DNA from 4 places in the Arthrobacter sp. LAPM80 genome. Region 1 is predicted to be linked to each of the others. Evidence: riboswitches for the same ligand, from Rfam matches in the RefSeq annotation. Region 1 holds a riboswitch; each other region holds the start of a gene.
The links. Region 1 has a riboswitch for thiamine pyrophosphate ahead of thiO (glycine oxidase ThiO). Riboswitches for the same ligand answer to the same signal wherever they lie in the genome.

Region 1 (7,013 bases):
TTCGCCGGGCAGCGGGTGTTGGTGGTGGGCGGCGGCACATCGGCCGTCCAGTTTCTGCTCCAGCTCGCCGACGCCGGCGTTGAAACGGCATGGGCCACGCGGCGCGAACCCGAGTTCACCACCCGCGAGTTCGACCCCGACTGGGGACGCGACGTCGAACGCCGCGTCAACGAACGCACGGCCGCGGGGCTGCCGCCGCTGAGCGTCGTGGGCGTGACGGGACTGCCGTTAACGCAGCAATACCAACATGGGATTTCCGCGGGAACCCTTGTATCGCGCGGACCGCTGCGGCGAATCACGAAGGAAGGGGTGGTCTTTGCCGATGGCACCGCCTTCGCAGCCGATTCGATCCTGTGGGCCACGGGATTCCGCCCCTCCATGGACCACCTGGCGCCACTGAAACTGCGCGAACCAGGCGGCGGCATTGTCATGGACGGCGTGAAGGTGGCGCGCGAGCCGCGGCTGCTGATGGTTGGCTATGGCGCCTCTGCCTCGACACTGGGGGCCCGCCGGGCGGGCCGGGCCGCAGCATTGGCGGCACTGCAGCGGCTCAACGTTTCGGTCGACGCCTGACCCGGCCCCACTGTGGTACCCCGGGCTCAGAGCCCCGCACGTGAGGGGCGTCGGCGGGGGCGGGGGTGACAGCGCCCACGGTTGGAAATATCCACAGGCATCCGGAGGTTGGCGCTAAGGAGACCCCCTTCGAAAGGCAGCACCCATGACGCTTCCCATCTCCATCCTTGACCTTGCCCATATCGGCGACGACGGCATTGCCGCAAGTTTCCGCGATTCCGTGGAATTGGCGCAAAAGGCCGAAAGATGGGGGTACAAGCGCATTTGGTTTGCCGAACACCACAACATGCCCTCGATCGCCTCATCGGCCACGAGTGTGTTGATCGCGCACGTTGCCGCACACACCAAGACGATCCGCCTTGGCGCCGGCGGAATCATGCTGCCCAACCACTCGCCGCTGCAGATCGCCGAACAGTTCGGCACCCTGGAAACCCTGCACCCGGGACGCATTGACCTGGGACTGGGCCGTGCCCCCGGCAGCGACCAAAACACCATGCGTGCGCTGCGCCGGGACCCCATGGCAGCGGACACCTTCCCGCAGGATGTCCAGGAACTGCAGGCCTACTTTGAGGGCCAGAGCCGGATCTCCGGCGTGAATGCCTACCCGGGCAAGGACACACACGTTCCGCTGTACATCCTGGGCTCCTCGCTCTTTGGTGCCCGACTCGCCGCGGCGCTGGGCCTGCCGTACTCCTTCGCATCGCATTTCGCCCCGCAGGCCCTGGAGGATGCCGTGCGCATCTACCGCCGCGAATTCAAGCCGTCCGCGGCACTTGCCGCGCCCTATGTGATCGCAGGCGTCAATGCCATTGTGGCCGACACCCAGGAAGAGGCTGACGCGCTGCTGTTGACGGCCAAGCGCCGCCGCGTGGCCGCGATGGTTGGCGGCGGCCGCACGTTCACCGACGCCGAGGCCGACATGCTGCTCGAGTCACCGGCAGGCCAGCAGGTCCTGAACATGATGCGCTACTCGGCAGTCGGCACTCCTTCTGTGGTGCGGGCCTACCTGGATGAATTTGCCGTGAAGGCCGGCGCCGATGAGCTCATCGTGGCCACACAGGTCACCGAACGCGCCGGACGGATCCGCAGCTTTGAGCTGCTGGCCCAGGCCATGGAGCTGGCTCCGTCGGCGTAGCTTTCACACCGGGCCACTTTGCCCGATGGGTTTTCCTAGGAGTTGCTGCCCAGGTGGTGGCGGTCGGCCAGTGAAATGGTCAGAGCCGCCACCAGGACACCAACAACCACTCCCACCAGTGTGTCGGCAACGCGGCTGAACGCCGCGTCGGGGCCCAGATGCCCGCCCAAGCCTGTCATGATCAGCGCCATGGGTGTCACGGCGATTGTGGTCAGTATGTAGTTTTTCAGCACAACTATTTCCGCCAGGACCTGAAAAACGATGACCATGGCGACCGAGGGCCAAAAGCCCAGCGGCAGGGACAGCAGGACCACCGCCACCACCGCGCCGGCCACATTGCCCACCACGCGCTGGATGCCACGCTGGACGGCCATGCCATAGTTCAGTCCCTGGAGGGCGGCCACTGCGCCCATTGAAGCCCACAACGGGTGGTCAAGACCGAGTCCGACCGCGGCCCAGCCGGCAAGTGCCGATGCTGCGGCCATGCGCATGCCCTGATGTGCGCTTGAGGGCGAGAGCAGTGCCGTGCGTGCCGCTGACAACATTCCCTGCGGCTTTGCAGCACCGGTCTGTGCTGCTGCCTCGGACACACCGTCCGGTGCGGCAACGGACCGGGCGTCAAACACCGTGCGCAGTTGTGCCTCGTGTACTGCCAGACCATCCAAGGCAGAGGTGGCGCCGGCATGATTCCCTGCCTTGAGAAGCTCCAGCACGGCGTCGGCCTCATCAAGCAGGAGGCCAAGCTGGGCCGCCTGCGCACGGAGCTGCACGGAGCGCGCGCTGCGGCGCTGCGGGTGAGTCGCACTCAACGCCAATGAGTCCCTGGCTGTGCGCACTGCGGCGAGGGCCGCGCCCTGGCGGGTGCCGGCGTCGTCCATGTCTTTAGTTGTGCCAAGCCCGGTGACAGCGGCAATGGCACGGGCCACGGCGAGGCGGGCCGGGCCCATCGGGGCAATAAGGGCCGGAGCCATGGCCACCATCCAGCCGACCACGACGCCCAGTCCCAGGGCGGCGAGGACGCGGGGAATGGCGTCGAAGGTGTGTGCGTAGCCGGCGCCGGCGGAGGCTGCGAAGACGAGGATCACCACGCCAGGTCCCATGATCCTGAAGGCGGAAAACACGGGTGCGGCAAGGCCTGCGATGAGTGCGAGTGCCAGGATTTCCAGGCCCGTGGGCACACCCGATGCACCCATGAGGGCGCCGACACCCGTCGCCACAAGCATGGCGGCGGCGACGATCACCAGCATCACCCCAAGCCGCTTATAGGGCTGGTAGCGGCCGAAGGCGCTCGTCAAGGCGCCGAGGGCAGCGATGCCGGAAAGCTGCTCCTGTCCCAACAGACCACCCGCCACCAGGACCAGGGTCGCCGCGATGCCCACCTTGATGGCCGGTGCGAAAATGGCGTCGGCCGGGCGTAGGGCAAAGGAGTTCCGCCAAGTGGCACGGGCGGCGGGATGGGTCAGTGCTGTGCGTGTGTGGTGGATTCGGGTGAGCTGGGGCATGCTTCAATGATATCAAGTATTTTACTAGTAAAATATATGTAAGGGATATGAGAGTTCTCTCCTTGATGCGGCGGACGCCTAGACTGACATGATGGATGCAAAACCGGCAAGGGGAGACTTCGTCGACAGGGTCCGCCACGGCTGGGCCAGGAACTGGCCCGACCTTGATGTCGCAACGGTTGAGGTCATGGGGCGGATCACGCGGATTGCCGCCCTGACCAACCAGCGCGTTGAGCGGGACCTGGCGCCCGTGGCCGTCACCCGCGCCGAGTTTGACGTGCTGTGCACGCTGGCCCGGGCCGATTCGCCGCTGCGGGCCAGTGACGTCACGGCCGCCACCATGCTCAGCGGGGCATCCACCACAAAGAATGCCGAGCGGCTTGTCCAGCGCTGCCTGGTTGAAAGGCTGCCCTGGGAGCTTGATGGAAGGGTTGTCCTATTGCAATTGACCGAACAGGGACGGGACCTGGTGAACCGGGAATTCCCCCACTTCCTGGAGCGTGACAGCCAGGTGCTCGAGGGCCTCAGTGCCAAGGAACAGGTGCAGCTTGCATCGCTCCTGCGCAAGGTCGCGCTCAGGGCCGAGACTGTGGATTAAGCGGGGTGCGGGCACAGCGCCCACATCGGGCAGCGATAGTTCGAGGCGGTCGGTGGTGAGTGCCGGGACTATGGTGGCTGCGTGCTGTTCCAGCACCTGCAACAGGCTGGCCCCTGTCACAACCCCCAGCTTCAACCCGGCGGTATGCAATGCACGCACAAGCTCACGCGCGGCCCGGCGGACGGGGCTTTCACGGGCAACCCGGGCCGCATATTCGGCGTCAATCGCCGGCAACAGGCGCTCCACGGCCTTGGCAGTATCTTGCCCCGCAGTCTCCGGGACGGCTTGCCCCGCGGATGCTCCCGGCCTTGTGCCGAGGCCTCCTGCTGGAGCGTAATTCACAGGGGTTAACGGAACCGCTCGATTCGGTTTCCCGGAGCCGTCTGGCCGGCACATGGCTCAGGACTGCGCCCGCCACCTCGCGCTTCTCGGCCTAGACTAATCCCGTACCACCCAGCCCGGAATCCCGATGATCCGGGGCGATCCGACACCTGCCGCACCAGCAAGGAGGCCGGTAATTTCACGCTGCGTCATGGTTTGCATCCTCGGGTGGGGCACAGTGCTTGATTGGAGCATCGTGCCGACGTCGCGAAAATCAGCCCAGCGAGGGCAACCGTGACAACAATTCCTGTGCGGCCGACGTCGGATCTTCAGCGTCGGTGATGGCCCTGACAACCACAATGCGGGACGCACCGGCGGCAACCACCTGGTCCACATTGCCCAGGTCAACCCCACCAATGGCGAACCACGGCTTGGCAGTATCCAGGGACGCGGCGTGCTCGAGCAGGGAAAGCCCGACGGCGGCCCGGCCCGGCTTCGTGGGGGTGGCCCACAGAGGCCCCACGCAGAAATAATCGGCATTTGGATCGGCGGCAGCGGCCGAAACCTGTGCGCGGTCATGGGTGGAAAGCCCTATCGAAACAGTCTTCACCAGGGAACGCGCCGCCGGAAGGGGCAGGTCCTTTTGACCTACATGGAAGACAGGGGCGCCGCTAAGCATGGCAATGTCGGCCCTGTCATTCACGGCCCACAGCTTTCCGCATTCCTGCGCCACAGACCGCAAGACGGCCAGTAGTTCAAGTTCCCGGGCCGCCTCAAGCGACTTGTCGCGCAGCTGGATGATGTCAACGCCGCCGGCGTAGGCGGCCCGCAGGAAATCGGCGAAATCACCCTGCCGGGCACGGGCATCGGTGCACAAATACAGCCGGGCAGTATCGACTGAGGGAATGGAATGTTTGGTGGCGGCGTCATGGATGGCCGAATTTGAGCTCATGTCTCATAGACTAATGCAGTACCGCGGGAGCCAGTGAAGCTGGCTGAGAGGGCGCCGACTGCGCCGACCGAAATACGCCCCACGTGGGCGTGGAACCTGATCCGGATCATGCCGGCGTAGGGAAGGAGAGCATTGTGGCATCCATTGTGTCTGACATTTTGACCACCGAGGTTGCCGTTATTGGCGGCGGAATTGTGGGCCTCGGCATCGCCTGGGAAGCCCGGCGGGCGGGTCACACCGTCACAGTCATCGACCCCACACCGGCCGCCGGGGCAACGTTTGCGGCCGCCGGAATGCTGGCACCCGTCAGCGAACTCCACTACCAGGAGGAAGAACTCCTGGAGCTGACCCTGGCTTCGGCGGCCCTGTGGCCTGACTTTGTGGCGTCCCTGCCGGCCGGTTTGCACACGGGATTCAACACCTCCCCGACCCTGATTCTCGGAGGGGATCCGGCAGACCGAAAGGCGTTGTCGGACCTGCGGGACGTTCAAACCCTGCATGGCCTGGAGGTTGCCCAACTTTCCATCAGGGAGGCCCGTGCCCTGGAGCCCATGGTGGGCCCGCACATTTCCTGCGCCTACCTGGTTGGGTCCGACCACCAGGTTGATCCGCGGGCCATGGCTGTGGCATTGCAGGAGGCGCTGGTGGCTGCGGCCCCCGCATCCGGCCGTCCCCATGAGGGGCATCCGTTTGTGGCCGAGGAAGCCGTGGGACTGCTGCACGAGGACCCCGAGGACAACCGATCAGCCGTGACGGGTGTGCAATTGGCTGACGGCCGGCGGGTCCTCGCCCGGGAGGTCATCGTGGCCAACGGCCTGGGCGCGCCGAAACTCCACGGCCTGCCCGAAGGCCTCACACTGCCCGTCCGCCCCGTGTACGGTGACATCCTGCGCCTGCGGGTTCCCGGGCACCTGCGCCCGCTGACCACCGCAACCATCCGCGGCATGGTGCGCGGACTGCCGGTGTACATCGTGCCGCGCGATGACGGCACGGTGGTGATCGGTGCCAGCAGCCGCGAGGACGGATCGGCAGGCGTCAGCGCCGGGGGAGTGCATCAGCTTCTGCGCGACGCCCAGGTCCTGATGCCGGCCGTTGCCGAGCTCGAACTCATCGAAACGACGGCCCGCGCGCGCCCCGGCACCCCCGACAACGCACCCCTGCTTGGCAGGGTTGCCGGACCTGGCGGCAGGGACGTCACCGGCCTGATCATCGCCACCGGCTTCTTCAGGCACGGCGTGCTCCTGACCCCGATCGCCGCCCGCATCACGCGGCAATTGCTCACAAACATCACCGACCTGGCGTGGGAACGCTTCAGGCCCGACCGCTTTTCGCACGCACGCCAGCCGGTCCGCAACGCCGGCCCAACCACCCAGGAGCCCTCATGAGCACCATCAACATCAACGGCGCGGCCCAGCCGTACGCCTCAGGAACCACCGTTGCCGACCTCGTATCGGCCATGACGGGCAAGGCTCTGTTGGCCAGCGGACAGGCGGCCGACGGCGGACGGCTGGGTGTCGCCGTCGCCCGCAACGCAGACATTGTGCCGCGCAGCCAGTGGGCGGCGACGCAGGTGCAGGACAATGACGAGCTTGAAATCGTCACGGCCGTGCAGGGCGGCTAGGGCATGAACGGCACCAAACACACCAACATCCAACATCTCCGGACCGAAAGCGAACGACCATGACTGAAACACTTGCCGGCAACGGCGCACGGATTGCCATCGAGGAAGACGCCCTTGTCATTGACGGGGTGGCGCTCGGATCGCGGCTCATCATGGGCACCGGCGGAGCGCCCAGCCTGTCGGGTTTGGGCGCGGCCCTGATCGCCTCAGGCACTGAGCTGACAACAGTGGCCATGCGCCGGTATTCGGTTGATAGTGAGGGCGAATCGGGCACCAACCTGTTCAGGCTGCTGCTTGAAAACAACATCCGC
Region 2 (7,013 bases), 120 kb from region 1:
GCCCAGATTGGGGATGTTGCCGGGGGTTTGAAGCAACACGATGTCATCGGCGTCGCCGGTGCTGCCGTCCACCACCGGCAGCGCCAGCCCGGTGGAGGTGCGGAAAATCTGGGCAAGGAAGTTTGCGCTCTTCTTGCTGGTTGCATTGTTTGCAACGATGCGTGAGCCCGTGCCCAGCTTGAATGGGGCCTTGTCTGGTGTTTCCATGTTGACCGGCAGCGGGATCAGGTTGATGGGCTCTGCCACTGGTGTTGGCGTGGTGGCTTCGGCGCCGTCCCAGACTTCGAACTCCCACATGGAGATACCGTATTTCTGGCCGCCGATCGGGGTACGTTCAATGCCTTGCATGCGAACATACTGGTAGGCGGTACCAGCAACGTCGGCATTGAATTTCTGCACGTCTCGCGTGTTGCATGTAGGGGTGATCACACCCGTGGCATCCACGAAGGTTGTGCCGTCAGTGGAGACCTGCAGCTTGTACTTTGCGGCACAGGCCTTTTCCCACACGATGGCCACGTGGTCAACAACGGTCGGGGCAGCCAGCTTGATGGTGATGTTGGCGTTATCTGCTGTGTTTGAGGACCAGCGGGACTGCTGGGCGTTGGGCTTGGTGCTGTCCGTGTCGCCGTCAATGACCAGACCGGGGCCCCACTGGTTGGCTACTTCCTGGCCGGAGGCGGTGACCGATGCCCCGGCCGTCGCCAGGGCAATGTTTTTGGCGGGAGCAGCAGGGACGCCCCAAACTTCCATTTCGAAGAGGGAGATGCCCCACTTTGTTCCCGAGATGGGGGTGCGGGCGATGCCTTGCATGCGCACGTACTGGTACTTTGTGCCAGCAAGGGCAGACTTGATGGTCTGGGTGTCGGGTGTCTCCGGCGCGCAGTCGGCCCGTGAGATGGTATCCGTGGCGTCCACGAAAGTCACGCCGTCGGTTGAGACCTGCAGCTTGTACTGGGCTGCACATGCTTTTTCCCACTTGATGACAATCTTGTCAATCGCGGCGGGCTTGGCCAGCATCACCGTCAGCTGTGCGTTGTCGGAGTGTTCTGAAGACCAACGTGTGGTGCCGCTGCCATCGATGGCAAGGTCCGCACCGTTGCTCGTGGTGGACTCGTCACCCGAGGAGGTGGCGGTGGCCCCAGCTGAAGCCAGGGCGAGATTGGTCGACGCAGGGTCACCGGGGGCGGCCATCACCGGAGGGGCTGCCATGGTCAGGAGCATCGCCGGTGTCACCACCGCCATCGCTAGTGTTTTTTTCCACATGGAACGCAAGTTTTTGTCCTTTGCTGAACGGAGAGATACAAATCACACAAACTGTATGTTATCGATAGCAATCGCGAAAGGGCAGATATGTTCGGCACGTTACGTGCCGCAGGGCAGTGCCGAGCTGACATGACGGGTTCAGGGTTTTTGCTTTCGCTGATCCGATGCCTGAAAAAGCGTCAGAAGAACTTCCTCGCTCCGATCACCAACACCGCTCCATTTGGCCCTGGGGCACAAAAAGGCGCGCTACCTGTGGTGAAAAACCGCGGGCAGCGCGCCGGTGTCCCCTTTCCGGCGGGGCCGGAGGGACGGGGTTGATTGTTACAAGGTTTCGGTGGCCGTCTCGAAGCTCAAGCGGGGGAGCCGGGCGCGGGAGGCGTCTTCTGCGGGCTTGCCAAGGTTGACCACCATGATGGTCGTGCGGGATGTGTCGGCGTTGAATTCGGCGTCGATGCCGGCGGCGTCCATTCCCGTCATGGGGCCAACGGCCAGACCTGCGGCACGGGCGGCCAGGATGAAGTAGCCGATCTGCAGGTGCGCGTTGCTGTGCCCCATGGCGTTGCGTGTCTCAACGCTCGCCTCAAAGGTGGGGACCATTCCGGCCATGTGGGGCGCAGTGGTGGTGAGTAGGTCGTGCCACTCGTTCGTGAAGCTCAGGATGGCAACCATGGGGGCCGTCAGGGTCTTTGCCTTGTTGCCCTCATTCATGTGTTCAACCAGCCGCTGGCGGGCTTCACCGGAGCGGACCCAGGTGATGCGCAGGGGCTGGATGTTCATGGCTGTGGGGCCCATCTTCGTCAAAGCGTAGACGGCCTGCAGTGTCTCATCCGAGATTTCCTCATCCGACCAGGCGTTGGCGGTGCGAGCCTCAAGGAACAGCGCCGCGGCAGCCTTGGGATCCAGGATGAGTTCGTCGTTAAGTTCGATTTCGGTGGCAATGTCAATACTCAAGGTTCTGGTTCTCCTAATGCTGAGTGCACGGATGCTGCAAAGATTGTTTTCATAGAGTTACAGCGTTGCGGCACCCGGAATTGTTTCCCGTTTTGCCGTGACGTGGGACACAGTGACATGATGCAGGTCAGCGTCAACGCAAAGGAGCGGCAGTTACATGACGGCATGGACCATCCGGGATTTTCATTCACAGGACGTCGAGGGCATCCTCGAGTTGTGGCAGTCGCTGCGCGAAAACGGTGTTGATCCCGTCTATGACCTCTCCGAAGTCCTGGCGTCCTGCGAGAAGGACCATGCCGTGGTGGCCATCCAGGGGGACCAAGTTGTCGGTGCGGCTGTCGGACGGGCCGCCCATGATCAAGGATGGATAGTCTTTTTGGCAACGCTGCCCGTCCTCCGCGGCAAGGGCATTGGTACCCTGCTGCTGGCCGCCGTGGAAAACCGTATGGCCACGCACGGGCTGAACAAGCTCTCGGCGCTCATGCCGGAGACGGAAACGCGGGTTGAGGCCTTCACTAACCGCGGCTTTGTGGTGAAAAAGAACCTGCGGTACTTTGAACGGCGCATCCCGGTCCAGCGCGCGGAACGTGGCGCCTTGGAGGAATTGGGTGGCAGGGTCCTCCCGCGCGACTTGTGGGACCGGGTGGCCGGAATGGCAGCCGAAAAGGAACTGCTCGAGCGCAGGCTCGTCATGCCGTTGGCCGAGTCGGCACTTGCCGAGGAATTCGGCGTGGTGCCGCCACGCGCCGTTGTGCTTTTCGGTCCTCCCGGGACAGGCAAGACAACCTTTGCCAAGGCCATTGCCTCGCGACTTGAGTGGCCGTTCGTGGAGGTGTTCCCGTCCCGCCTTGCGGGGGAATCCGGCGGGCTCGCCGGTGCGCTGCGCCAGACCTTCCTTGAAATTGCGGAGTTGGAGCACGTTGTCGTCTTTATTGACGAGGTCGAGGAGATCGCTTCGCGGCGTTCGGGGGAGCCGCCGTCGCCCATGCAGGGTGTCACGAACGAGCTGCTGAAGATCATTCCGGCGTTCCGTGACCAGCCCGGCAGGCTGCTGGTGTGCGCCACGAACTTCATCCGGTCGCTCGATTCGGCGTTCTTGCGCCACGGCCGCTTCGACTACGTCATCCCCATCGGCCTGCCTGACGACGAGGCCCGCACAGCGATGTGGAACCGCTTCATCCCCGAGTCCGTGCTGGCGGACGTGGACGTGCCCCGGCTCGTCGCGGCCAGCACGGGTTTCTCGCCCGCGGACATCGAGTTTGCCGCCCGCAGCGCCTCCCAGCGGGCGCTGGAAAAGGCCGTGTTCGACGCCGGCCCCGGCCCGGGTGCCGACGGCGCCGTCCGCCGCGGCCCGGTCACGGCGGACTATTTGGAAACCATCGCCGAGACGAAGGCGACCGTCAGCGACGCCGTCGCCCAGGACTTCCTGGAAGACATTGACGCCCTGGCCCGGACATAGGGGAGCGCCGTAACAATGCGCGGGGACGCGGCGGGACTGGGCTAGACTCGCTGGCAGTGACACGGGGTGCCCCTTCGGGGCTGAGAAGAACACCCGTTGAACCTGATCTAGTTAGTACTAGCGAAGGGATGTCATGCCGGTTTCCGCGCAGCCAATCTCGCGCGCCCGTGCCATCTTTTCGCCTTATTCAAGGTGGAACATCATGGAATTGTCAGAACAAACCGTCCTTGTCACCGGCGCCGGCCGCGGCCTCGGGACCGCCATCGCCAGGGCGTTCCTGGATGCCGGTTCCCGCGTGGTGGTCAACTACCGCAACAGCGAGGAGGGCGCACGGGCACTGGCCGCTTCGGCCGGTGCGGGGAAGGCGTACGCAGTGCGGGCCGACGTCACCAGCCAGGAGGAGGTTGCCGCGATGTTCAAGGAGGCGGAACGCCACTTCGGCAGGCCTGTCACCACGGTGGTGAACAACGCGCTGGCGGACTTTTCCTTCAACGGAGACGCCCGACCCTCGGCCGGTGAGATCTCCTGGGCCAACTTTGACGCCCAGTTTTCAGGTTCCGTCAGGGGAGCGCTGAACACGGCCCAGGCTGCCCTGCCCGGCATGCGGGCCGCCGGCTGTGGTCGGATCGTAAACATCGGCACCAACCTCTTCAGCAACCCCGTCGTCCCGTACCACGACTACACCGCCGCCAAGGCGGCACTGCTGTCCCTGACCCGCACCCTTGCGGCGGACCTGGGCCCCGAGAACATCGGCGTGAACATGGTCTCCGGCGGGCTGCTGCGCACCACCGACGCGAGTGCCGCCACCCCCGACGCGGTGTTTGACTACATTGCTGGGGCAACCCCGTTGCGCCGGGTCACGACGCCGGCCGAGCTCGCCGACGCAGTGCTGTTCTTTGCCTCCCCGTGGGCCCGTTCCGTGACGGGTCAGAACCTCATGGTCGACGGCGGGCTGGTGATGAACTGATGGCCGCCTCCGCATCCGGGCCCCAGAAGCCGGGGCGCCGATTGCACCTGAACGCGTTCCTGCACGGCTGCGGCCACCATGGGGCGGCGTGGCGGCTGCCGGACTCCCCGCTGGAGGGGCTGGCCGACATCGGCCTTTACGAGCGGCTGGCCCAAACCGCCGAACGGGGGCTCTTTGACGCCATCTTCTTCGCCGACGGGCAATCCGTGGGGGATCCCTCCGCCGGACCGTTGTGGCACCTGGAACCCTTGACGGCGTTGGCCGCCATCGCACGGGCCACCGAGCGGATCGGCTTGGTTGCCACCGTCTCCTCGACGTTTTACGAGCCCTTCCACGCTGCCCGGATGCTCGCCTCTCTGGACCACATCAGCGGCGGCCGTGCCGGCGTGAACGTCGTGACGTCCATGTTCGACGCCGAGGCCCGCAACCACGGAATGGACTCCCTGCCGCCGCACGGGGAGCGCTATGCACGCGCCGCCGAGTTCATCGAGGTGCTGTACGGGTTGTGGGATGGATGGGACGCTGACGCCATTGTGGCCGACCGCGCCGGCCGTTATGCGGACACCTCAAGGATTCGCCCGCTGCTGCACGCCGGTCAACACTTCAGCGTGGACGGCCCGCTGAACGTGCCGCGCCCGCCGCAGGGACGCCCCGTGCTGTTCCAGGCCGGCGCCTCCGAACCCGGGCGGGAGCTGGCGGCCACGTACGCGGAGGGTGTCTACGCCGTCGCCTACGACCTGCCCAGCGCACAGGCGTACTACTCGGACATCAAGTGCAGGGCCGCCGCCGCCGGGCGTGACCCGGCCTCCCTGGTCATCATGCCTGGCCTGGTGACCTACGTGGGAGCCACCCGGGAGGAGGCGCTGGCCAAGCAGGCGGCCGCCGACGCGCACCTGCCGGTGGAGACGGCGCTTGCCCGGCTCGGCGGTTTTGTCCGGCGGGACACGGGCGGCTGGGAACTTGACGCACCCGTACCGGCCCTGGCGCCGGCGTCGGACTTCAAGGGCCCTGCCGGGCGCTACGCCACGATCCTGCGGATCATCGAGGCCGAGCGTCCCACGGTGCGCCAGCTGCTGGGCCGGCTCGCGGCCGGCGGCGGGCATGCCACCATGGTCGGCACGCCGGGGCAGGTGGCCGACGGGATCCAGCAATGGTTTGAGCAAGGCGGCGCCGACGGCTTCAACCTCATGCCGCCGCTGCTGCCGGAATCCCTGGACGACTTTGTGGAGATGGTGGTGCCGGTCCTGCAGGAACGCGGCCTGTTCCGGACGGAATACACGGCCACGACCCTGCGCGGCCACCTGGGGGAGGCCAGCAGCCAGACGGAAGGAGTCCCGGCCTAGCCTTCTGCGGGCAGCCCGGCCAGGAACAGCTCCAGGCCGAAGGAAAATGCTGCGTCCGTGTCAGCGGTGTTGTCAGCTAGCAGGCCCGCGCCGATGAATCCGGCGCGGGTCTGTTCCTGGGTGACGGCGCCAAGGACGTAGTGCACCAGCGCGCCGGCCGCCCATACGGCATCCCTGGGCGCCAGTCCCCGGGCCGCAAGAAGCGGGGCGAAGCGCAGGAGGGGTGAGGGGGTTTCGGGTGTCAGTGCATGGGCCAGGGCCACCACTTCGGCACCATCGCGCACGGCCAGCAGTGCCGATCTGACCTGCAGTGCCAAGGATCGAATGCCAACCTCGGCAGTCTTCTCCACTGGTTCCAGGATCATCCCCGCCAGGATGGTGAGCAGTTCCTGCTTGTTCTTCACATGCCAGTACAGTGCTCCCGGCTGCACGCCCAGATCGCGCGCCAGCCGGCGCATGGTGAGATCGCCAAGGCCGTACTCGCGCAGGATTCCCATGGCGGTTCCCACAATCAGCTCGCGCGTGAGCGCCATGGCCTGTCCCTTCCTCGGTCGGCGGCCCATGTGGCCTGCCCGGAGTCCCTGCGTGCCGCAACGGCACCCCTCCATCTTGCCCCATGTCAGGGTGCCCGAATTGACAGTAGGGGGATCAACCCCGACACTTGAACGATGTTCAATAAAACAGTGTTCAATAGTTTTTCGGATCTGGCGGACCGGCAATTGGCCGGCGGGGAACTGAGCCGTGTGGAGGCCCTGAGCGTCCTGGAATCCACCGACGCGCAACTGCTTGAGGTGGTCGCCGCCGCCGGGCGCCTGCGCCGTGCCCACTTCGCCAACACCGTCAAGGTGAACTACCTCGTGAACCTGAAGTCGGGGCTGTGTCCGGAGGATTGCACGTACTGCTCCCAACGGCTCGGCTCGGCCGCGCAGATCCTGAAATACACCTGGCTCAAGCCTGAGGAGGCCGTGGCCCAGGCCGCCACCGGCATCAGGGCAGGGGCTTCGCGTATCTGCATGGTGGCCAGCGGCAA
Region 3 (7,013 bases), on a different contig from region 1:
CCAGCGTCGCCAGGTACAGCAGGCCGACGATAACCCAGGCCCAGTCGTTGAGGAACTTTGTCAGGGCCGCCGGGGCCGCGATGGCGCCGTAGTTGAGGTTGCGCACGGTAGTGAAGACAAAAAGCGGGATCATCACGGCCCACACGATCATGCAGTAGGGGCACAGGACGGCCAGGGTGTACAGGGCCGTGAACCAGAACCAGCCCACCAGGGCCATGCCGGCGGTGAGGCCGATCTGCGTGCAGATCCAGAACCAGCGGTTCATCCGGGCGCCGGCCAGCAGGACAACACCAATGGTGACGAGGATGGCGAAGCCAACTACGCCGATGAACGGGTTGGGGAAACCGAGGATGGCAGCCTGCGGGGTCTTCATCACGTCGCCGCAGGATATCCAGGAGTTGACATCGCAACTGATCTTGGCGTCAGGGTTTGTGTACAGGTGCAGGCGCTCAAGCACCAAAGTGAACGATGCAATCCACGCTATGGCGCCAGCAATGATCAGGAACCAGCCAAACGGCTTGGCCCGGACCATGGCGGGCAGGTCCGCTTCCGCCGGGTCGGAGGTGGCAACTTTGGTGCTGGGCATGGCGTCCTACCTGTTGGAACGGTGATTGTGTCCTGATTCTAGCGTGAGATTCTTGGCGCGCCATGCGTGGAAACGCGCCGGGGCGGGGAGCGTATGAGACAATGGTTTCGGCTGATCGGCGATCCACATGCGCCCTCCAGTCCAATGGCCCGACCACGGGCCGTCCGGTGACGACGCTGCCAGTGCGTGCGGCCATCCACCGGCCGGTTTCCGCAAACCATTGGCTTTTCAGAGCTTGCGCACCCAGAAGTTGGTGCCGCCTGTGAAGTATTTAGACGACTTCCGTCAACGCCCGCGGGTGTTGGCACATCTGCCGCATTCGGGGCCTGATGTGGGGGTTCCGGGTCGGCGCGAAAGTAACGCCCATAATGGAAAATGAACAGCCCACACCTGACATCGCCGAAGCAGCACCCGCCAAGGCAAGGGCCACCCGCTCACGCCGCGCAACCGCGGCCGTGACAAGCCCTGGGGCCGCAACCAAGGCGGCCGCCGCCGTTGAAACGGCCGCTGAAACAGTCGCCGAGACTGCAAGTGCACCCGCGGCAGCCGCCCCGGCTAAGAAGGCACCTGTGCGCCGCAGCCGGGCAAAAAAAGTTCAGGATCCGGTAGCGCCCCCCATCGCCGCGGCTCCGGCCGCCGGCACCGACGGACCGTCACTGCTTGACGGCATCACGGAAGCCGCGGCAGAACCTGCCGCCCCTGCCAAGCGGGCCACCCGCCGCCGGGCCTCATCACCGGTCACGGCTCCCACAGCCGTGCAGGCCGACCTCGGTGTTCAGGGCGAGTTGAGCCTTGCAGGCGACGACGCGCAGACCCCCGCCGTCGAGGTCCCCGCCGTCGAGACCCCCGCCGTCGAGGTTCCCGCCGCAAAGGCGCCGGCCAAGCGGACGAGGTCGGCCAAGGCCCCCGTCACCAGCACCGCAGCAGCAAGGACCGCAACCTCCAAGGCACCGGCCGCCGCAACCCCCGCAACAGCAACCTCCGAGGCCGCTGTTGAGGCCGAGACAACCGCAGTCGAGACGACCGCCGCCGAGCCGTCCGTTGAAGCCCCCGCCGCAAAGGCCCCCGCCCGCCGCAGGAGCCGGAAGGCAACGGCCCCGGCCGGATCCGCCCCTGTCCAGGCCGAAACTGCCGTACCCAGCGATGCAGTTGCAGCCGAGGCCGCCGCCGAACCGCCTGTTGTTGCCCAGGCCCCTGCCCGCGAGGGCGCCCCTGCCAAGGCAACCCGCAGCCGCCGGCGGACCGCCGCCAAGACCACAGCGGTTGAAGAAGTTCCCGAGACAGCTGCCGAAGCACCGGCCGAACAGGCACCGGCAGCTGACGAAGCAGCCAACGACGAAGGTGACGCAGCGGCCCCGACCGCAGCGTCGCCGTTCCTGGCACCCTCCACGGGGATGTCGGCACTCTTCCTGGCCCCCGACATGAGCCTTGCCGTGCCCGCGGCAGCCGGTCCTGGCGCCGATGATGACAACGAATCCGATGAGGGTTCCGACAACCAGGACGGCGACCGTCGCAGCCGCAACCGCCGCAACCGCCGCGCCCGTGGCACCGATGTCGATGCTGCTGACGCGGTCGAGACCGGCGACGCCGAGGACACGGACGCCGATGGGGCCGAGGACGGTGTGACCTCCCGCCGCCGCCGTCGCCGCCGCCGCGGCGATGCCGACCTGGAATTGACCGGCGGCACCGACGAGGATCCGCCCAACACTGTCACCCGCGTGCGCGCCCCGCGAACGCCGGCCGAGTCCACGTCCACGGCATCAAACCGTGTCACCAGCCTGCGCGGCTCAACCCGACTGGAAGCCAAGAAGCAGCGCCGCCGCGACTCGCGCGACTCCGGCCGCCGCCGCACGGTCATCACCGAGGCCGAGTTCCTTGCCCGCCGGGAATCCGTTGACCGCGTCATGGTTGTGCGCCAGAGCGAGGACAGGATCCAGATCGGCGTCCTCGAGGACGGCATTCTTGCCGAGCACTTTGTCTCCAAGACGCAGCAGGACTCACTGATCGGCAACGTATACCTGGGCAAGGTCCAGAACGTGCTGCCCAGCATGGAGGCAGCCTTCGTGGACATCGGACGCGGCCGCAACGCCGTCCTGTACGCAGGCGAAGTGGATTGGGATGCCGCGAACCTCAACGGCCAGCCGCGCCGCATTGAGAACGCCCTGAAGTCCGGGGACACCGTCCTCGTCCAGGTCTCAAAGGACCCCGTTGGACACAAGGGCGCCCGCCTGACGAGCCAGATCTCCCTGCCCGGGCGCTACCTGGTGTTCGTGCCCGGCGGCTCCATGACCGGCATCTCCCGCAAGCTGCCCGACGTCGAACGCAACCGCCTCAAGCGCGTCCTGAAGGACCACCTGCCCGAAAACGCCGGCGTCATTGTGCGCACGGCCGCAGAAGGTGCCAGCGAGGAAGAGCTGACCAATGACATCAACCGCCTGCGCGCCCAGTGGGAAGGCATCAACGAGCGGGCCTCCTCGCACAAGACGCTGGCGCCGGAGATGCTGTACGGCGAACCCGACCTGACCATCAAGGTTGTCCGCGACGTTTTCAACGAGGACTTCACCAAGCTGATCGTCTCCGGCGAGGACGCGTGGGACACCATCGAGGCCTACGTGACCTATGTTGCCCCGGATCTGCTTGACCGCCTCGAAAAGTGGAGCCAGCCCGAGGACATCTTTGCCGCGCACCGTATTGACGAGCAGATCAACAAGGCCCTTGAGCGCAAGGTGTTCCTTCCCTCCGGCGGCTCCCTTGTCATTGACAGGACCGAGGCCATGACGGTGGTTGACGTCAACACCGGCAAGTTCACCGGCTCCGGCGGCAACCTTGAAGAGACAGTCACCAAGAACAACCTTGAGGCTGCCGAGGAAGTCGTGCGCCAGCTGCGCCTGCGCGACATTGGCGGCATCATCGTCATCGACTTCATCGACATGGTGCTCGAGTCCAACCGCGATCTGGTGCTGCGCCGTCTTGTCGAGTGCCTGGGCCGTGACAGGACCAAGCACCAGGTGGCCGAGGTGACAAGCCTGGGCCTGATCCAGATGACGCGCAAGCGCATGGGCACCGGCCTGCTCGAGGTCTTTGGCGAGCAGTGCCCCACCTGTGCAGGCCGCGGCATGGTCACGCACGAGATCCCCGTCGAGCACCGCCGCACGCACAGCCCCGCCGTCGAAGTTGCGCAGGTCCATGCCCCCAAGCAGGAGAACCGCGACAACGACCGCACGGCCAACCGCTCGACCCGCAGCGAACGCAAGCGAAATCGCAACCGCACGCAGCAGCCCGAAACCGAGCAGCACCAGGAAATCGCCCCGGCGCCTGTCGCGGATGACGTGAGCGACGCCCAGAAGGCGCAGCGGGCCCACGAGGCACGTGCCGCGCTGGCGAACATTGCCGCTGCGGCTGCCGCCTCGCACCACGAGCACGATGGCGACGAGCACCACCACGCCCCCGCGCCCAGCGAGACAGTCTTTGCGGATGCGTCGGAACCAGCCGATGTGTCCGATGCGGCAACCCTGACGCTGGGCGGGGAAGCCATTGAGCTGCCTCGCGGACACCACAACGACGGCGGCAGCACGCCGGGCACGAACAATGCCGACCACGCTGCGGCCCTCGCAGGACTGGCCCAGGCCCTGGACCAGCTCGCTGCCCCCGGCCACGAGACGTCGCACGACTCCTCACACGAGAGCGATGCCGATGCTCCCGAAGCTGGCGGCGGCAACCGTTCACGTGCACGTAGGGGACGCCGCAACCGCAGCGCCCGCAGTGCACAGGGCGGGGCCGATACCGCAGTGGAGACCATGGAACAGGTTTCTGCCGGCCAGGGATCCGCAGCGCACAGCAGCGCCGCGGCTGCGCCACCCGTGGTGAAGAAGGCGGCCGAGCCGATCATCCTTGGGGTTGGAGTGCCGGCCTCGGAGCTCTAAAACGTCACACCCCTTCCAACTGACCCGCAGCCGTGGTCGAATATGACGCGTTTTCGCGTGTTATTCGACCACTGCTGCGGGTCAGTTGTTCAAAGGGGAGGGGACCGCACTAGGCTGGGGAGCGACACGGGGTGCCAGGCCACCAGGGCCGGCTGAGACAATACCCGTTGAACCTGCCCGGTTAGCACCGGCGAAGGGATGTCCCATGACAACCAGCACCTTTGTGGCCCCTGCCAGCGAGATTTCCGCACAGCCAGGGGAGGCTCAGCAAGCAAGTCACCCTGTGAACCATCCACGGGTCCTGAGCATTGCAGGCTCTGATCCGTCCGGCGGTGCCGGAATCCAGGCCGACATCAAGTCAATATCCGCCCACGGCGGTTACGCCATGGCGGCCATCACCGCACTTACCGCCCAAAACACCCAGGGGGTGCAGGGCGTCCACGTGCCGCCGGCAGCGTTCCTTGCGGCGCAACTTGATGCCGTCTCCTCGGACGTCATGATCGACGCCGTCAAGATCGGCATGTTGGGCACCGCGGAGGTCATGAACACCGTGGGGGAGTGGCTGAGGCGGACCCGGCCGGCCGTCGTCGTGCTTGATCCCGTCATGGTGGCCACCAGCGGGGACGTGCTGGTGGATCCGGAAGCCCGCGACGCACTGCTAGAGCTGTTCCGCAACGTACATCTGGCAACCCCGAACATCCCGGAACTGGCGGTCCTCCTTGACCGCCCGCAGGCCGCCGATTGGCAGGAGGCGCTTGAACAGGGCCGGGAGCTGGCGGCCGCGCACGGGATCCTCGTGCTGGTCAAGGGCGGGCACCTGCCCGGGGAAGAGTGCCCCGATGCACTCATCGGGCCCGACGGCACAGTCCAGGAATTCACTGCCCCCCGCATCGACACCCCCAATACGCACGGCACCGGCTGCTCGCTCTCGGCAGCCGTGGCCACACTCCAGGCCCATGCAACCCTCCGGCCCGCCGAAACCGGGGCTGAACGGGCCGGCGGCTGGTCCGAGAGTGTGCGCCTTGCCAAGGCCTGGCTGGGCATGGCACTTGAAACCTCGGACGCGCTTGCCGTGGGCAGCGGGGCGGGACCCGTCAACCACCTGCACGCCCTGTGGGAAAGTGCCCAGCCGGTGCCCGGCAGCTTCGCCCGGATGGTGTGGGAGGACTGTGCGCCGCAACGTGAAGCCATCTTTGCCCTTGGCTTCATCAAGGAACTGGCAGCCGGGACCCTGCAGCGCAGCCGTTTCGCCTACTACCTTGACCAGGACGCCCAGTATCTTGGCGCCTATTCACGCGTCCTTGCCCGCGCCAGCTCGCTCGCGCCGACGGAAGCAGAGCAAAAATTCTGGGCCGGCGGGGCGCAAAACTGCATTGACGTGGAAATGGCACTGCACCGCGACTGGCTCAGCCAGTACCCGCAGGAGCCGGCCACGTTGCCCGGCCGTGCACAGGGCCCGGCAACCAAACATTATGTCGACCACCTGCAGGCAATCGCCTTCACCGGCAGCTACGGCGAGGTGGTGGCCGCGGTGCTGCCCTGCTACTGGCTCTACGCCGAGGTGGGCCGGGTGCTGCATGCCGACTACCTCTCCTTTGACGGCGAGCACCCGTACGGCAACTGGCTGCAAAGTTATGCGGACGAGGATTTTGCCCGTGCCACGGAAACCGCCATTGGCTTCGCCGACGCGGCTGCGCGCGGGGGATCGGCTGCACAACGCGAACGCATGAGGGCGGCCTTTGCCCATTCCGCGCAGTACGAAGTGGACTTTTTTGCGGCCCCGCATGTCCATGTGGAAGCCGGCGATTCTGACTTGCGTGATTAACCACACCGCCTAGTGGGGCAAATAATTAGCGCGTCACCCCCCTAAATGACAAAAAGTCCGGCCAATCGCGCTAATGTTGCTAAGTGCAGTTTCAAGACCTCCAAGTTTTCCTGACAAACCATGTTTGTCAGGCGGCAGTGGAAGGACGCGAAACCAGTGTCATTTGCCCCCGGGGACAGAATTAGCGTATTCTTGTTCTTCGGTGCTTACGCCAACACCTAGGGCAACCACTCCATGGCAGAACTCCATTGAGGTCCACGGCGTTGAGGCACATAGTATGCACACCGCGTCTGTTCAATCTTGAACTGCGGCGCATGCGGTTGGCAATGGTCAAACATGATCAGTGCCGGCATAAAAACTTTGTAATAACGTCGAGAGAAGTGAGTTCCCCAGTGGTGTACGCGATTGTCCGCGCAGGCGGCCGTCAAGAAAAGGTTTCCGTAGGAGACCACGTGACCATGAACCGCGTCCCCGGAGGAGTCGGCAGCACACTTGAGCTGCCCGCTTTGCTCTTGGTTGATGGTGACAAGCTCACCACAGCCGCTAAGGACCTGGCTAATGTAAAGGTTACGGCTGAGAAGTTGGAGGATCTTCGCGGGCCGAAGATCGTCATCCAGAAGTTCAAGAACAAGACCGGCTACAAGAAGCGCCAGGGTCACCGTCAGGAACTGTCCAAGGT
Region 4 (7,013 bases), on a different contig from region 1:
GCAGGCTGGCGCAAAGCAGGGCGACGCCGGCGTTCTTGCTGGTGTTGACAGCGACGCTGCCGGAGAGTTCACGGCCGCCGTGGACGCGCAGATGGGTCACTGCGCTCTTGCTTGCCGCGCCAATGCTGAACAGGTTGGCTTCAAGCAGGGATTCCATGCGCTGGATCATCTTCAGGCTCAGGTTTTGCTTGCCCTGTTCCATCCGGGCCACGGCGCTTTGACTCGTGCCCAAATGGGTTGCCAATTCTCCCTGGGTCCAGCCTTTTTCATTGCGTGCATCCCGCACCAATACGCCAACGGTTTCTGCAGCCATTTGAGTCATGTAACTTTTATATCATGAGATGCATATTTAGCAGGACAAATGTGACGCTTTGGACAGTTCTCGCGAAAAACGTTAATTAATAACCGTTACGTGCGATAAATTCGATGGCGTAAATATGTTTGAGTCATTTACTTCCTCTACCGTACCCCGCCCCCGGCCCGACATGGCAAACCACGAGGGAGTGAATGCCGCGCCGCCCGTGCCGAGCCACGGCTGCAATGCGGGCGCCGGAGAGGCAGACCCCTGAGCTGAAAATGCGACCGGCGGCCAGATTCGTGATGCGTTCCGCGACGGCTGTGAGCACGTCGCACGGGTTCGTCACCAGGATGAAGACCGCATAGGCGAGCGACGCGCCAACCCTTCCGGCGGCGACACAACGGATGGTTCCCGGTTGTGTCGCCGCATGTTCCCCAGCGTCAGCCAAACACCGGATTCCAGGTGCCAAGCACCACGGCGGCGCCCACGGACATTGCCGCAATCACCACTCCTGCGCCCACCACGGCGAGGTCGTGCCGGGCGAAGCTGGATTCCCGCGCCCAGGTGCGCGGTCCCGCACCGAAGCCCTTGGCCTCCATCGTGACGGCAAGCCGCGATGCCCGCCGCACTGCCTGCACCAGCAGGGACATGGCCTGGCCAAGCTGGGCCTTGATGCCGCGGAAAAATCCGGGTTCCCCGCCCACCCCGCGGGCACGCCGGGCCATGCCCAGGGTTTGCCACTCAGCCACCAGGAGGCCCACAAGGCGCATGGCTGCGAGGGCACCCAAGACAAAGCGATGCGGCAACCGCAACTTTTGCGCGAGCGCGTCGGCCAGGTCGGTGGGGTCGGTGGAGGCAAGCACGATGATGCCGGGGAGGGCGATGGCCAGTCCACGCAATGCGATGGCCACACCCGCCTCCAGCGAACCCGTTGTAAAGGTGACAGGTCCCAGTGCGAGCAGCATCTCCCCCGTCTTTGGTGCCAGCAGGGCTGTCCCGTAACCGCCCACAACAGCGGCAACCAAGATGGGCCAGCCCCGGAGCGCCAGCATGCGCGCACTCAAACCGGCGAGCGGCAGCAACGCACATTCAAGCACCAAGGCTGCCGTGGCAGACACCCAATCGACACTGATCAGCAGCACAATGGTGACTGCCATTCCGGCGCCCAACTTCGCCAACGGATTAGCACGGGCCAGCCACGCATCGGAGCGCGGTGTGGCAATGATGTCAACACTCACAGCCCCATCACCGCCTGGTGCGCAGCCACGCGACCTGCCGGCTCGGGGTTGCCCAGCACCAACCGGTCTCCTCCGAGCACGGCGGTGAAGGCGGCATCGTGCGTCACCGAGACCACGGCGGTGCCCGCATCCAGGAGTTCGGTCAGCAGCGACGCCAGTTCCGCCCAGGTGTTCGCGTCCTGACCAAACGTCGGCTCATCGAGCACCAGCACCTGCGGACTCGCCGCAAGCACCGTCGCAACAGAGAGCCGGCGCTTCTCACCGCCGGACAGCGTAAAAGGATTCGCCCCGGCAAGATGCTCAAGCCGCAGGCGCACCAACAGTTCCCCGACCGCCTCCTCGCCGCGGCCAAGCAGCTTCGGCGCGTGCATCAGCTCATCCCTGACGCTGCCGGCAATGAACTGGTGCTCGGGCTCCTGGAAGACAGTGCCGATCCGGCTGATCAGTTCCCGCCCACGCCATTTCAACGGCGAGGATCCGGCCCCGCGCGACAGCCCGGGCAGTGCCGCAAGCTCCCCGCCAACCGGCGGCAGCAAGCCTGCAACTGTCAGCGCAAGCGTAGATTTTCCCGACCCGTTCGGGCCTGTCACACTCAGCGCCTCCCCCGCCATAACCTTGATGGAAGGCACGATTGCGGCCGGCACCACCGGGTGCCGCCTGCGTCCCTTGGTGCGGGAGACGGCAAGAGCCGACGCTTCAAGCAACAGGCCGGTTCCGGCGTCGTCCATGGGGATGCGCAAGCCTGGATTGACGCGGGGCCGGACGTGGGGGACATATCCGGGCACCCAAATTCCGGCGCGTGCCAGAAGATCGCGGCTTTGCGCCAGGACCGCGGCGGGCGGGCCGTCGAAGAGGACACCGCCGGGTTCGCCGAGCCTGTCGGGGGCCAGGACGACGATCCTGTCAACGACGTCGAGCCAGACGGAGACCCTGTGCTCGACGACCACGAGGGTTGCGCCGGTTTCGTCGAGGCTGCGGCGGACCGCATCGCGCACCTCCATGACTCCGGCGGGGTCGAGGTTGGCGGTGGGTTCGTCAAGCAGCAGCAGTCCGGGGCGCATGGCGAGCATGCCGGCCAAGCCGAGGCGCTGTTTTTGACCACCTGAAAGTGCGGAGCTCGGGTGGTCCAGGGGCAGGTCAAGGCCCACGGATTCAAGGGCGTCATGCACGCGGCGCCAGATTTCCTCCCGCGGGACGGAAAGGTTTTCGGCGCCGAACGCGACATCGTCGCCAATGCGCGAGAGGACCACCTGGGAGTCGGGGTCCTGTTGCATGAGACCGGCCCGGCCGCGGGATTCCGCCACGGGACGGCCGTCAATGAGCAGTTCACCTACCTCGTTGGCCTCCTCGTCCTCGCCCAGCACACCGGCCAGGGCGTGCAGCAGCGTTGACTTGCCCGCGCCGGAGGGGCCGAGCAGCAGGACCCGCTCCCCCGGCGCGATGTTCAGATCAAGGCCGTGGACGGCCCGGCCCCGGCGGCCCGCATGCTGGAATCCCCAGCCCCGGGCGGTGACCCGCACCGGAGCCCCCCGGTTCCCGGCGCCGTCGTTCCTGTTGGAACCCACGGCTAAACCACCCGTTCCGTGGCGGCTCCGCGGGAGGGCAGGTTGGCCAGTGCACCGGTCCGGGCCAGGCCGCGCACCGCGAGCCAGGAGAGGATCCCGGCAATGACGGCCCCAGAAACAATGGCCAGGACCACGTAGACCAGCTTCCATTCAAAGGCCCAGACGATGTTCCAGAGAAAGCTGTCATTCAGGCCCATGGCCAAGCCTGCAAGCGCCCCCGCGAGCACGGAAACGGGGAGCGTGAACTTGCGGTAACGGAACAGGGCAAACGCCGCCTCCGCGCCGAGGCCCTGGACCAGGCCGGAAAGCAGCACAGTGAAGCCAAAATGCGTGCCCAGCAGGCCTTCAACACTTGCCGCGATCAGCTCGCAATACAGTGCGGCACCGGGCTTGCGGATTACCAGACCGCCCAGGACGCCTGCAATCAGCCAGCCGCCGCCATACAGTCCGGCAACGGGCGGGAAGGCGATGGTGAACGCGCTAATCAGGCCGTAGCCGGCGGACCATAGCCAGAAGATGACACCCACGGCGGCACCGAGGACCGACACCACAACGATGTCAACAACCCGCCAGCTGCTCTTGCGCGATGCCTGGTTGTGCTTGTTTTGCGCGGCGTTTTCGCCGGCCAGTGACTTGTTCATGAGTCCTCCTTTTCAGGAGGGGCGGCCGCAACGGTATTTCCGCGCAGCCGAAGAGAACTCGACTCCCTTCGCCGGTACTAACCGGAGCAGGTTCGAGGGTCTGCGGCGAACCGCACTCTCAGCGCCGCTACCCAGGATGGGTGGACGCTCCCCTGTCGTGTTTGAATTGCGGCTTCAGCATACCCCCGCTGCATGCCGGGGGGCCAATGTGTCTTATAAATGCCCCCTTGCGTCGAGGCGGCCGGGCCGGGCGGCGCCCGGCACGGCGCACAAAAAAGCACCGCGGGAGCCTGCCCGTTGGGGCGGACTCCCGCAGTGCTTTCCTGGTGCTGGTTCCTAGTGCTGGCGCACCGAGCGGCGGCGGGCAAGGATCAGGCCGCCAAGCATGAGGAGCATGGCGATCCCGCCGGCCGCACCAAGGTTGAAGCCCGTGCTGGCGAGGTCATCACCAGTCGCGGCTGTGGTGGTCGCAGTGGTGGCTGCACCGTTTGCGGTCTTGGTTGCAGTCATGGTCGGCGTGCCGGTGTTCTCCGACGTCGCACTGGCGCTGGCCGTGGCACTGTTGCTGGCACTGGCAGACTCCGTCGGAGTGGAGGATTCCGTTGCTGTTGCGGTAGCCGACGCAGTAGCGCTCGGCGTAGCACTAGGTGAAGGTGTTGGGGTCGGTTCAACTACGTCACCAACGTAGGGGCCACCCGCCACCGGGCCCGTGGCCCGCAGTCCGAGTTCGTACACGACAGGCTTGTCGCCGGCGGCACTGACTGCACCCGGGGTGAACAGGATGCGGACACCCTCGACGGTTGCCTGGTTCAGGACGGCTTCCTGGAAACTCAGCGCCGGGTTCAAGGCACCCAGGGTGACCCATGCGCCGTCGACCTTCACCTGCAGGTCACCGGCCACATTGCCAACCACAACGGCCGATTTCATGGCGGCCGGGGCATCCATGATGTAGCTCAGCTGCGATCCCGCAACCGGCACGGCGGCCGACTCGAAGGCCGTGCCGATGCTGGCGTCGAACGCACTCTCAGCCCCTGTGCCGTTGGCCCCTGGCAGGTTCGTGCTCAACTTCTGCGTGGCTTCGAACGCCTGGAATTCACGGATCTTGATCCACTGCCCTCCCGTGTTGGTCCCCGTGGCAACAAGGCGGATGTAGCGGGCCTTGACTGGTGTGTCGAAGCTCTGCTCGATGCGCGGCTTGCTGTCATAGGTTCCTGCGGCCGTCCAGGCGGCGTTGTCCGTGGAGTACTCAACGCGTCCGTGGTAGAACATGTCGCCTGTATTGGAATCAGAATCGGCCTGCTGGATCACGACCTTGCCAACGTCCTTCACGGCGCCCAGGTCGATGGTCACGCTGGAACCGACAACCGGCGGGGCGCTTGACCACCACAGGCTGCTGGCGTCCCCGTCCACCATCCGAGAGGTGGCGTAACTCTGATACGTGGGCAGGGAGGATGTCGCAGTGGCCGCGAAACGGTTGGCCGATGCCACGGGGGTCAGGTTCAACCAGGTGTTGTAGCGCTGCTTTGCGGCTGTCGTGAAGATTTCAAACAGGCCGTCACCCACAGAAGGGACGATGACGTTCGCCTTGGTGCCAATGTTGTTCGGGCCGACGTCGGATACGGTCGCTCGCTTGGCGAGGGCCATCTCGGAATTTGCAGCCAGTGCGCCGTCAGTGGCGGCAACGCCCTTGCCGTTCTTGATGGCTTCAAGCATGGAGATTTGCTCCTGCATGGCCGTGGCCCAATGGGCGGCCGCATCAATCCACGGCTTGGAGTCTGCGTAGAAGCCTCCCATGGCCATGGTCGCCAGGGTTGTGGGGCCGGCCTTGATGATTGCCAGGCGGTCCTTCAGGGGCGCCATGCCTGCCGCGTTGCCCGCGTCGAAGGCGGTCCAGAATGAGGCAATATCCGCTGTCAGCGCCGGAGCCGTCTTGGAGGTGGGGCGATAGGGCTTCCAACTCTGGTTCAGGTCCACGAATGTCTCAAGAGATTTGCGGACTGCCACGTCGGGGCCTGCAAGCTCGGTGATGATGGCGGACTGCGTGGTTGCCGCGTTGTAGACGGGGCTGTTCCAGGAGTAGTCACCAAAACCCGCCAGGGCGATCATTGAGGCATAGGCCTCGATCATCGGGTTCGAGGTGATGCCGTCAATGTGCTTGTACAGGTTGGGATCGCGTCCTTCCAGCGGATTGAGGAAGAGGCGGCCGCGCTGGCCGTCGTTGACGGGCAGGTTGTCCCAGATGTAGAAGTGCTCTGCGTTGTAGGTCTGGACTGCCTTGGTAACCGAGGCTTCCGTGATGGTGTCGGAGAAGACCCCTTCACCTGTCCACTGAATCAGAATGGAATCATCCGTGGCCAGGCCGAATTGGTCCTTGTACGGGTCAGCGGCGGAACCGGCGTAGTTGGTGGGAACGGTCTGCAGCGGCTGCAGCTTGTGCACCTTGATGTAGTCGTTGACAATGCGGTTGAGGTAAAACGCCTGTCCGTCGGCAAGGCTCCGGTAGCCGGTGTTGGTGAACTTTGCCTTGTCCGCGGCGCAGTTCAGAACAGGGTTGATGTCATCGAGGGCAACGTAGAAGCTGCTCACACCAATGTTGCGCAACTGCTCAAACTTGGCAATGGTACTGGCAAAATCAGCGTCCGATGAATAGCAAACGTCGTTGCCCGGGGACAGTGCAAAGGTGAAGTTCACATGGTTGGCGTTTGCCTTGTCCACCAATTCCTTCAGGTCCGCCAATTCCGCTGCGGGGTACAGATCGCGCCACTTTGAGCGCAGGTAGTTGTCGTCCTTGGGCGTGTAGATGTACGTGTTCATCTTGTGCTTGCCGTAGAACTCGAACTGGTCCATGCGCGCCTGGTGGGACCACGGGATGCCATAGAAACCTTCAATGCCGCCGCGGATGGACATCAGCGGCCAGTCCTTGACAGTCATGGCCGGGGCCGCGCCGTTGGCAACAACCTGGCCCAGGCTCTGCACGGCGTAGAACGTGCCGGTGGCATCCTTGCCATTAAGCAACAGGGAGGGCTTGCCCGCGATGTTGCCGGTGGCAATGACGTAACCGTCCGCCGCAAGTGGATCGGCGCTGGCGGAGCCAACAGCTGTAAGCGCGGCGGGGAGTGCGGCATTGTCGGCCGTGGTGCCCAGGAAAACAGTGGCATCGGTGCCGCTGGTTACGAAAGCAGCGGTTCCACCGGCCTTGGCGATGACCTGGCCCAGGGCTTTCTTGGCGGCAGCGTCGGTGTTGGCGCCAACAGCCACCTTCACCGTCCCG

Region 2: it holds a riboswitch for thiamine pyrophosphate, as region 1 does, so the genes downstream of both, AAGW05_RS11390 (3-oxoacyl-ACP reductase) here and thiO (glycine oxidase ThiO) in region 1, are expected to answer to the same signal.
Region 3: it holds a riboswitch for thiamine pyrophosphate, as region 1 does, so the genes downstream of both, thiD (bifunctional hydroxymethylpyrimidine kinase/phosphomethylpyrimidine kinase) here and thiO (glycine oxidase ThiO) in region 1, are expected to answer to the same signal.
Region 4: it holds a riboswitch for thiamine pyrophosphate, as region 1 does, so the genes downstream of both, AAGW05_RS08245 (ECF transporter S component) here and thiO (glycine oxidase ThiO) in region 1, are expected to answer to the same signal.

Annotation. Positions count from the first base shown of each region.
Region 1 is NZ_JBCHVD010000009.1:17,395-24,407, reverse strand. Features, by position in the region: gene AAGW05_RS10770 (FAD-dependent oxidoreductase) at 1-573, shown strand, start outside; gene AAGW05_RS10765 (LLM class flavin-dependent oxidoreductase) at 719-1,708, shown strand; gene AAGW05_RS10760 (FUSC family protein) at 1,744-3,210, opposite strand; gene AAGW05_RS10755 (MarR family winged helix-turn-helix transcriptional regulator) at 3,302-3,808, shown strand; gene thiE (thiamine phosphate synthase) at 4,404-5,081, opposite strand; TPP riboswitch at 5,096-5,221, shown strand; gene thiO (glycine oxidase ThiO) at 5,216-6,466, shown strand; gene thiS (sulfur carrier protein ThiS) at 6,463-6,702, shown strand; gene AAGW05_RS10735 (thiazole synthase) at 6,762-7,013, shown strand, end outside.
Region 2 is NZ_JBCHVD010000009.1:141,617-148,629, reverse strand. Features, by position in the region: gene AAGW05_RS11405 (family 20 glycosylhydrolase) at 1-1,263, opposite strand, end outside; gene AAGW05_RS11400 (malonic semialdehyde reductase) at 1,585-2,214, opposite strand; gene AAGW05_RS11395 (ATP-binding protein) at 2,372-3,673, shown strand; TPP riboswitch at 3,726-3,819, shown strand; gene AAGW05_RS11390 (3-oxoacyl-ACP reductase) at 3,876-4,640, shown strand; gene AAGW05_RS11385 (LLM class flavin-dependent oxidoreductase) at 4,640-5,983, shown strand; gene AAGW05_RS11380 (TetR/AcrR family transcriptional regulator C-terminal domain-containing protein) at 5,980-6,516, opposite strand; gene bioB (biotin synthase BioB) at 6,652-7,013, shown strand, end outside.
Region 3 is NZ_JBCHVD010000008.1:146,377-153,389, reverse strand. Features, by position in the region: gene AAGW05_RS10475 (vitamin K epoxide reductase family protein) at 1-586, opposite strand, end outside; gene AAGW05_RS10470 (Rne/Rng family ribonuclease) at 955-4,509, shown strand; TPP riboswitch at 4,627-4,725, shown strand; gene thiD (bifunctional hydroxymethylpyrimidine kinase/phosphomethylpyrimidine kinase) at 4,715-6,334, shown strand; gene rplU (50S ribosomal protein L21) at 6,727-7,013, shown strand, end outside.
Region 4 is NZ_JBCHVD010000006.1:87,332-94,344, forward strand. Features, by position in the region: gene AAGW05_RS08230 (UDP-N-acetylglucosamine 1-carboxyvinyltransferase) at 1-322, opposite strand, end outside; gene AAGW05_RS08235 (energy-coupling factor transporter transmembrane component T family protein) at 739-1,536, opposite strand; gene AAGW05_RS08240 (ABC transporter ATP-binding protein) at 1,533-3,101, opposite strand; gene AAGW05_RS08245 (ECF transporter S component) at 3,104-3,742, opposite strand; TPP riboswitch at 3,789-3,906, opposite strand; gene AAGW05_RS08250 (beta-N-acetylglucosaminidase domain-containing protein) at 4,079-7,013, opposite strand, start outside.